3 regions of the Escherichia ruysiae genome follow, and region 1 is predicted to be linked to each of the others. Evidence: predicted binding sites of a transcription regulator. Region 1 holds the regulator's gene; each other region holds the start of a gene.

Region 1 (3,281 bases):
GGGTGAACATTGCGCCAGCGCCCAGCACCGTCGTCAGCAATGCAGACAGCACCTGTGGACGCAACAGTACCGCCAGCTCTTTTTTCACGTCAGGCCGCGCCCCTGCGCCACCTTTAGGTAAAGAGAAGAACAGGCTCACCATTGAAATCACACCCAGCCCCGCCGTTGCCAGAAATGACATACGCCAGCCAATAGTTTCCCCAAGCCAGGTTGCCGCCGGAACGCCACCGATATTCGCCAGTGTTAAGCCCATAAACATAGTTGCAACTGCGCTGGCCTGTTTATGTTTTGGCACCACGCTTGCTGCCACGACAGACCCCAGACCAAAAAACGCCCCGTGATTCAGGCTGGTTAAAATGCGTGAAAGCATCAGCGTCATATAGTCCGGTGCGATGGCAGAAAGTACGTTACCGAGCGTGAAAATCGCCATCAGGAAAATCAGCGCACTACGGCGGGCACGATGAGAAAGCAGAAGCGTCATCAATGGCGCGCCAACCATCACGCCAACCGCATAGGCGCTGATTAACATTCCGGCAGCGGGAATCGAGACATCCACACCACGCGCAATAACGGGCAACAAGCCCATTGGCGAGAATTCCGTTGTCCCGATACCAAATGCGCCAATTGCCAGCGCCAGCAACGGATAGTTAATTTTCATGCCTAATCTCCACCTCTTCGCGTCATCACGCGATGTTCATCAAAGTGGCGAAAGCATGACATCAATCACAAAAGAATGAAAATAACAAAAAGAGAAAACACTTTTGCCATTTTGCTAACAAAGAGGAAGGAGATGTGAGGGAGAACGCGCTCCCTCGAGGGGAAATCAGTGTAGCGCGGCAGTCAAACCCACGGCCACGATCAAACCAAGAACGATAATGGTTGTTACCAGTGAAAATTTAAGGTCGGTGCTCATCAAGTTTTCTCCTTTTTATTACCCCACAAAAAGTGATATTACGCATTTTTACATACTGTGATGAAAAAATCTCCCGTCATTTATAATGATAAGTGTTTTTACTACTTCCCCTTTTCATCAAGATCGGCCAAAATTCCACGCTTACATTATTTGCGTACTGGCCATTGACCCCTTCCTGACGCTCTGTGTCATTTTCCCGGCGTACCGCAACACTTTTGTTGTGCGTAAGGTGTGTAAAGGCAAACGTTTACCTTGCGATTTTGCAGGAGCTGAAGTTAGGGTCTGGAGTGAAATGGAATGGCAACAATAAAAGATGTAGCGAAACGAGCAAACGTTTCCACTACAACTGTGTCACACGTAATCAACAAAACACGTTTCGTCGCTGAAGAAACGCGCAATGCTGTGTGGGCAGCGATCAAAGAATTACACTACTCCCCTAGCGCGGTGGCGCGTAGCCTGAAGGTTAACCACACCAAGTCTATCGGTTTGCTGGCGACCAGCAGCGAAGCGGCCTATTTCGCCGAAATCATTGAAGCGGTAGAAAAAAATTGCTTCCAGAAAGGCTACACGCTGATTCTGGGCAATGCGTGGAACAATCTTGAGAAACAGCGGGCTTATCTGTCGATGATGGCGCAAAAACGCGTCGATGGCCTGCTGGTGATGTGTTCGGAGTATCCGGAACCGTTGCTGGCGATGCTGGAAGAGTATCGCCATATCCCGATGGTGGTGATGGACTGGGGTGAAGCAAAAGCAGACTTTACCGATGCGGTTATCGATAACGCTTTTGAAGGCGGTTACATGGCCGGGCGCTATCTGATTGAACGCGGTCACCGCGAAATTGGCGTTATTCCTGGTCCTCTGGAGCGTAACACCGGTGCAGGTCGTTTGGCGGGCTTTATGAAAGCGATGGAAGAAGCCATGATCAAAGTGCCGGAAAACTGGATTGTGCAAGGTGACTTTGAGCCTGAATCAGGTTATCGCGCCATGCAGCAAATCCTGTCGCAACCACACAGACCTACCGCTGTCTTCTGTGGCGGCGATATTATGGCAATGGGCGCACTCTGTGCCGCTGATGAAATGGGGCTGCGCGTCCCGCAGGATGTTTCGCTGATCGGTTATGATAACGTGCGCAACGCTCGCTACTTTACCCCGGCACTGACCACTATCCATCAGCCAAAAGATTCGCTGGGTGAAACGGCGTTCAATATGCTGTTGGATCGTATCGTCAACAAACGCGAAGAACCGCAGTCAATTGAAGTTCATCCACGGTTGATTGAACGTCGCTCCGTGGCTGATGGCCCGTTCCGCGACTATCGTCGTTAATCACCCGTTGCGGGAGTCTCTTCCGGCTCCCGCAGCCACTCCTTATTCAGCGTCTCACTATCGCCGAGATACTCAAGCAACCAGGTTAAAGCAGGCGACATATCATTCTGCTGCCAGGTCAGACAACATGCTGAATCAGGGAATGGATTTTCCAGTTCTAGTGCTACCCACTTCCCCTCATTAAGCCACGGTTTGGCGAAATGTGTCGGCACCATACCGATGCATAACCCAGCCGAAATACACGTTGCCGATGATTCCCAGTCCGGTACAACAAGGCGCTTTTGGTTATCCAGCAGCCAGGTAATACGTTTTGGTAGCGTCCGCGAGGTGTCTTCGCGCACCAGCGATGGCCAGTTGCGCAACGTATCATCGCTGAATGGCCCATTCATTGACGCAAGCGGATGATGACGGGCAACAACACAACTCCAGCTCAACATCCCCATATCACGGAAGGCGTAACGACCGCCCACCGGAATCGCTCGTGTCGCGCCAATCGCCAGTTCCACGCGCCCGTCGGAAAGCGCATCCCAGACACCGTTAAATACTTCCTGAAATACCAGAAGTTCAACGTCATCAAAATGGCGATAGAAATCAACGATCATCTGCCGTGTACGTTCTGGCCTGACGATATTATCCACCGCAATGGCTAACTGACCGCGCCAGCCGTTCGCAATCTGCTGACATTGCTGGCGAGTGATCTGCATTTTTTTGACAACAGAGCGCCCTTCTTTGAGAAACCACGCCCCGGCAGCGGTCAGTTCCACATCACGATGACGCCGTTCAAAAAGCGGCACCGCCAGCCACTCTTCCAGCTGACGCACGGTATAGCTGACCGCTGAAGGAACGCGATGTAACTCCTGAGCCGCAGCACTAAAACTGCCATTACGCGCTACCGCATCAACCACTTCGAGAGAATACTCAGACCACATAGTTTGCCTGCAAAATTTTTGAAACCAGTCATCAAATATTACCGTTTCACAACAGGAATTTCACTCCCTACACTTTGCGACGGTGTTTAACTGAGAAATTTAGAGAATATACATGC
Region 2 (3,281 bases), 3.7 Mb from region 1:
TCAAAACTTTTGACGATAAAGCACCTGAAACAGTTAAAAACTTCCTGGACTACTGCCGCGAAGGTTTTTACAACAACACCATTTTCCACCGTGTTATCAACGGTTTTATGATTCAGGGCGGCGGTTTTGAACCGGGCATGAAACAAAAAGCCACCAAAGAACCGATCAAAAACGAAGCCAACAACGGCCTGAAAAATACCCGTGGTACGCTGGCAATGGCCCGTACTCAGGCTCCGCACTCTGCAACTGCACAGTTCTTCATCAACGTGGTTGATAACGACTTCCTGAACTTCTCTGGCGAAAGCCTGCAAGGTTGGGGTTACTGCGTGTTTGCTGAAGTGGTTGAAGGCATGGACGTGGTAGACAAAATCAAAGGTGTTGCAACCGGTCGTAGCGGTATGCACCAGGACGTGCCAAAAGAAGACGTTATCATTGAAAGCGTGACCGTTAGCGAGTAATCGTGGCGACACTCTTTATTGCAGATCTTCATCTCTGCGTGGAAGAACCGGCGATCACCGCCGGTTTTCTGCGTTTTTTAGCGGGAGAAGCCAGCAAGGCCGACGCGCTGTATATTCTTGGCGATCTGTTTGAAGCATGGATTGGCGACGACGATCCCAACCCACTCCATCGCCAGATGGCGGCAGCAATCAAAGCGGTATCCGATTCCGGCGTTCCCTGTTATTTCATTCATGGCAACCGTGATTTTCTGCTCGGCAAACGCTTTGCCCGTGAAAGCGGCATGACGTTATTGCCGCAAGAAAAGGTGCTCGAACTTTATGGTCGTCGGGTGCTGATTATGCATGGCGACACGCTGTGCACCGATGATGCGGGTTATCAGGCTTTTCGCGCCAAAGTCCACAAACCGTGGCTACAAACGCTATTCCTCACCCTGCCGTTGTTTGTACGCAAACGCATTGCCGCGCGAATGCGCGCGAACAGTAAAGAAGCCAACAGCAGCAAATCGCTGGCGATCATGGACGTTAACCAAAACGCGGTGGTCAGTGCGATGGAAAAGCATCAGGTGCAATGGCTGATCCACGGGCATACCCATCGCCCGGCGGTGCATGAATTCATCGCCAATCAGCAACCTGCTTTCCGCGTCGTGCTGGGTGCCTGGCATACCGAAGGTTCGATGGTGAAAGTCACGGCGGATGACGTTGAGCTAATCCATTTCCCGTTTTAATAACGCACAAGTTTGCTGATTCCACAGCCACGCAACCGTTTTCCTTGCTCTCTTTCCGTGCTATTCTCTGTGCCCTCTAAAGCCGAGAGTTGTGCACCACAGGAGTTTTTAGACGCATGTCTTCCCGCAATAATCCGGCGCGTGTCGCCATAGTGATGGGGTCCAAAAGCGACTGGGCTACCATGCAGTTCGCCGCCGAAATCTTCGAAATCCTGAATGTCCCGCACCACGTTGAAGTGGTTTCTGCTCACCGCACCCCCGATAAACTGTTCAGCTTTGCCGAAAGCGCCGAAGAGAATGGTTATCAGGTGATTATTGCGGGCGCGGGCGGCGCAGCGCATCTGCCAGGCATGATTGCCGCCAAAACGCTGGTGCCGGTGCTGGGCGTGCCAGTACAGAGCGCCGCACTGAGCGGTGTCGATAGCCTCTACTCCATCGTACAAATGCCGCGTGGCATTCCGGTGGGTACGCTGGCGATTGGTAAAGCGGGCGCGGCAAACGCGGCGTTGCTGGCAGCACAAATTCTTGCGACTCATGATAAAGAACTGCACCAGCGTCTGAATGACTGGCGCAAAGCTCAGACCGACGAAGTGCTGGAAAACCCGGATCCGCGAGGTGCGGCATGAAACAGGTTTGCGTCCTCGGTAACGGGCAGTTAGGCCGAATGCTGCGTCAGGCAGGCGAACCGTTAGGCATTGCTGTCTGGCCGGTCGGGCTGGACGCTGAACCTGCGGCGGTGCCTTTTCAACAAAGCGTGATTACCGCTGAGATCGAACGCTGGCCGGAAACTGCATTAACCCGCGAGCTGGCGCGCCATCCGGCCTTTGTGAACCGCGATGTGTTCCCGATTATTGCCGACCGTCTGACTCAGAAGCAACTTTTCGATAAGCTCCACCTGCCGACCGCACCGTGGCAGTTACTTGCCGCTCGCAGCGAGTGGCCTGCGGTGTTTGATCGTTTAGGTGAGCTGGCGATTGTTAAGCGTCGCACTGGTGGCTATGACGGTCGCGGTCAATGGCGTTTACGCGCCGATGAAACCGAACAGTTACCGGCAGAGTGTTACGGCGAATGTATTGTCGAGCAGGGCATTAACTTCTCTGGCGAAGTGTCGCTGGTTGGCGCGCGCGGCTTTGATGGCAGCACGGTGTTTTATCCGCTGACGCATAACCTGCATCAGGACGGTATTTTGCGCACCAGCGTCGCTTTCCCGCAGGCCAATGCACAGCAACAGGCGCAAGCCGAAGAGATGCTGTCGGCGATTATGCAGGAGCTGGGCTATGTGGGCGTGATGGCGATGGAGTGTTTTGTCACCCCGCAAGGTCTGCTGATCAACGAACTGGCTCCGCGTGTGCATAACAGTGGTCACTGGACGCAAAACGGCGCCAGCATCAGCCAGTTTGAGCTGCACCTGCGAGCGATTACCGATCTGCCGTTACCGCAACCGGTAGTGAATAGTCCGTCGGTGATGATCAACCTGATTGGTAGCGATGTGAATTATGACTGGCTGAAACTGCCGCTGGTGCACCTGCACTGGTACGACAAAGAAGTCCGTCCGGGGCGTAAAGTGGGGCATCTGAATTTGACCGACAGCGATACATCGCGTCTGACCGCGACGCTGGAAGCCTTAATCCCGCTGCTGCCGCCGGAGTATGCCAGCGGCGTGATTTGGGCGCAGAATAAATTCAGTTAATCAGGTACTCATTTTCTTGCCGGATGCGGCGTGAACGCCTTATCCAGCCTACCGATCCGGCACCCATTGTAGGCCTGATAAGACGCGTCAAGCGTCGCATCAGGCACAAATGTCTACTGCCTACAACTACAGCGAAATACAGGTCCCCGCCTCGCCCGCCAGCGTCTCTTCAATCCGCGATAACGCCCCAATCCACGCGGGTTTACCACCGCTTCTGACATAGCCACTCACCGCCGTTACCTTCGGCCCCATCGAACCATCGGCTTTGGCAAATGGAGCTAACTCATCCGGTGTGGCATGGCGAATGGCACGTTGCTGCGGCGTTCCCCAGTTTTCATATACCGCATCAGCATCGGTGAGGATCACCAGTCCATCGGCATTAATCTGCTCGGCGAGCAACGCAGCGGC
Region 3 (3,281 bases), 910 kb from region 1:
GTGGAATTATTTCGTCAGCGACCATGACTGGTCGTTTACCGACGCAAACGGTACGCTGGAAAACCTGCCGTTACCGCTTGTCCCACAACCGAATGCCGCAACGGCGCTGGCTGCGCTGCGTGCCAGCGGTCTGGAGGTCAGTGAACAGGCAATTCGCGATGGCATTGCCAGCGCAATTTTGCCGGGACGTTTCCAGATTGTGAGCGAGTCGCCACGCGTCATTTTTGATGTCGCCCATAATCCCCATGCGGCAGAATATCTTACCGGGCGTATGAAAGCGTTACCGAAAAACGGGCGCGTACTGGCAGTAATCGGTATGCTACATGATAAAGATATTGCTGGTACATTGGCCTGGTTGAAAAGCGTGGTGGATGACTGGTATTGTGCGCCACTGGAAGGGCCGCGCGGTGCCACGGCAGAACAACTGCTTGAGCATTTGGGTAACGGCAAATCATTTGATAGCGTTGCGCAGGCATGGGATGCCGCAATGGCAGACGCTAAACCGGAAGATACCGTGCTGGTGTGTGGTTCATTCCACACGGTCGCACATGTCATGGAAGTGATTGACGCGAGGAGAAGCGGTGGCGAGTAAGTTTCAGAATCGGTTAGTTGGCACAATAGTGCTGGTGGCGCTGGGAGTGATTGTGCTGCCAGGGCTGCTGGACGGGCAGAAAAAACATTATCAGGATGAGTTCGCGGCAATCCCGCTGGTGCCTAAAGCGGGCGATCGTGATGAGCCTGATATGATGCCAGCCGCTACCCAGGCATTGCCGACACAGCCGCCGGAAGGGGCTGCAGAGGAGGTGCGTGCGGGCGATGCTGCGGCACCTTCGCTCGATCCGGCAATCATTGCAGCCAATAATACCGAGTTTGAACCGGAACCTGCACCGGTCGCTCCGCCGAAGCCGAAACCGGTGGAACCGCCTAAACCGAAAGTGGAAGCACCTGCGCCGAAGCCAGAACCGAAACCGGTCGTGGAGGAAAAAGCTGCACCGACGGGTAAAGCGTATGTTGTGCAACTGGGTGCGCTGAAAAATGCCGACAAAGTGAATGAGATTGTTGGTAAATTGCGCGGTGCGGGATACCGGGTTTATACGTCGCCGTCAACGCCAGTACAGGGTAAAATTACCCGTATTCTGGTTGGGCCGGATGCCTCGAAAGAGAAGCTGAAAGGCTCGCTGGGTGAGCTGAAGCAACTTTCTGGCTTAAGCGGCGTGGTAATGGGCTATACGCCGAATTAATACGGTTTTGCCTGATGCGACGCTGGCGCGTCTTATCAGGCCTACGCAGGGGTAGAACCGTAGGTCGGATAAGGCGTTTATGCCGCATCCGACATGTATTGCCCGATGCCGCAAAGGCAAAAAAAAACGATGGCGTTGAATGTTTTTTCAGCGCCATTTTTATTGATGCGCGGGAAGGAAATCCCTACGCAAACGTTTTCTTTTTCTGTTAGAATGCGCCCCGAACAGGATGACAGGGCGTAAAATCGTGGGACACATATGGTCTGGATTGATTACGCCATAATCGCGGTGATTGCTTTTTCCTCTCTGGTTAGCCTGATCCGTGGCTTTGTTCGTGAAGCGTTATCGCTGGTGACATGGGGTTGTGCTTTCTTTGTCGCCAGTCATTACTACACTTACCTGTCAGTCTGGTTTACGGGCTTTGAAGACGAACTGGTTCGAAATGGGATTGCCATCGCGGTACTGTTTATTGCCACACTTATCGTTGGCGCTATCGTGAACTTCGTGATAGGCCAGCTAGTGGAGAAAACAGGGTTGTCAGGCACCGATCGGGTGCTGGGCGTCTGTTTCGGTGCGTTGCGTGGTGTGCTGATTGTTGCTGCCATTCTTTTCTTTCTTGACTCCTTTACCGGAGTGTCGAAAAGCGAAGACTGGAGCAAATCACAGCTGATTCCACAGTTCAGTTTTATCATCAGATGGTTTTTTGATTATCTGCAAAGCTCGTCAAGTTTCTTGCCCAGAGCGTAAGTGCTCTGAGATGTGGCTTAACGAGGAAAAAGACGTATGTGCGGTATTGTCGGTATCGCCGGTGTTATGCCGGTTAACCAATCGATTTATGATGCCTTAACGGTGCTTCAGCATCGCGGTCAGGATGCCGCCGGCATCATCACCATTGATGCCAATAACTGCTTCCGTTTGCGTAAAGCGAACGGGCTGGTGAGCGATGTATTTGAAGCTCGCCATATGCAGCGTTTACAGGGCAATATGGGCATTGGTCATGTGCGTTACCCTACGGCTGGCAGCTCCAGCGCCTCTGAAGCACAGCCGTTTTACGTTAACTCCCCGTATGGCATCACGCTTGCCCATAATGGCAATCTGACTAATGCTCACGAGTTGCGTAAAAAGCTGTTTGAAGAAAAACGCCGCCACATCAACACCACTTCCGACTCGGAAATTCTGCTCAATATCTTCGCCAGCGAACTGGACAACTTTCGCCATTATCCGCTGGAAGCCGACAACATTTTTGCTGCCATTGCCGCCACAAACCGCCTGATCCGTGGCGCGTATGCCTGTGTGGCGATGATTATCGGTCACGGTATGGTTGCTTTCCGCGATCCTAACGGCATTCGTCCGCTGGTGTTAGGAAAACGCGATATTGATGAGAATCGCACAGAATATATGGTCGCTTCTGAAAGCGTTGCGCTCGACACCCTGGGCTTTGAGTTCCTGCGTGATGTCGCACCGGGTGAAGCGATTTACATCACTGAAGATGGTCAGTTGTTTACCCGCCAGTGTGCCGATAATCCAGTCAGCAATCCATGCCTGTTTGAGTATGTTTACTTTGCCCGCCCGGACTCGTTCATCGACAAAATTTCCGTTTACAGCGCCCGCGTCAATATGGGAACAAAGCTTGGCGAAAAAATCGCCCGTGAATGGGAAGATCTGGATATCGACGTGGTTATTCCGATCCCGGAAACTTCCTGCGATATTGCACTGGAAATTGCTCGTATTCTGGGTAAACCGTACCGTCAGGGGTTTGTCAAAAATCGTTACGTTGGTCGCACCTTTATCATGCCGGGTCAGCAACTGCGTCGTAAGTCCGTGCGTCGTAAACTGAACGCTAACCGCGCCGAGTTCCGCGATAAAAACGTCCTGCTGGTCGATGACTCTATCGTCCGTGGCACCACCTCTGAGCAAATTATCGAGATGGCGCGTGAAGCCGGAGCGAAGAAAGTGTACCTCGCTTCTGCGGCACCGGAAATCCGCTTCCCGAACGTTTACGGTATTGATATGCCGAGCGCCACGGAGCTTATCGCCCAC

What was found. The regulator PurR, encoded in region 1, represses purine synthesis genes. The targets are predictions, from matches to a motif close to CANGCAAACGTTTGCNTG.
Region 2: purE (5-(carboxyamino)imidazole ribonucleotide mutase) is a predicted target of PurR. The motif match lies at 1,212-1,229, and genes of this name have one in related genera.
Region 3: cvpA (colicin V production protein) is a predicted target of PurR. The motif match lies at 1,427-1,444, and genes of this name have one in related genera.

The regions. Positions count from the first base shown of each region.
Region 1 is NZ_JAVIWS010000001.1:244,661-247,941, reverse strand. Features, by position in the region: gene RGV86_RS01345 (MFS transporter) at 1-658, opposite strand, end outside; gene cydH (cytochrome bd-I accessory subunit CydH) at 824-913, opposite strand; gene purR (HTH-type transcriptional repressor PurR) at 1,211-2,236, shown strand; gene punR (DNA-binding transcriptional activator PunR) at 2,233-3,165, opposite strand; gene punC (purine nucleoside transporter PunC) at 3,278-3,281, shown strand, end outside.
Region 2 is NZ_JAVIWS010000001.1:3,928,707-3,931,987, reverse strand. Features, by position in the region: gene ppiB (peptidylprolyl isomerase B) at 1-458, shown strand, start outside; gene lpxH (UDP-2,3-diacylglucosamine diphosphatase) at 461-1,183, shown strand; gene purE (5-(carboxyamino)imidazole ribonucleotide mutase) at 1,300-1,809, shown strand; gene purK (5-(carboxyamino)imidazole ribonucleotide synthase) at 1,806-2,873, shown strand; gene RGV86_RS18800 (carbamate kinase) at 3,000-3,281, opposite strand, start outside.
Region 3 is NZ_JAVIWS010000001.1:1,151,878-1,155,158, reverse strand. Features, by position in the region: gene folC (bifunctional tetrahydrofolate synthase/dihydrofolate synthase) at 1-592, shown strand, start outside; gene dedD (cell division protein DedD) at 582-1,241, shown strand; gene cvpA (colicin V production protein) at 1,500-1,988, shown strand; gene purF (amidophosphoribosyltransferase) at 2,025-3,281, shown strand, end outside.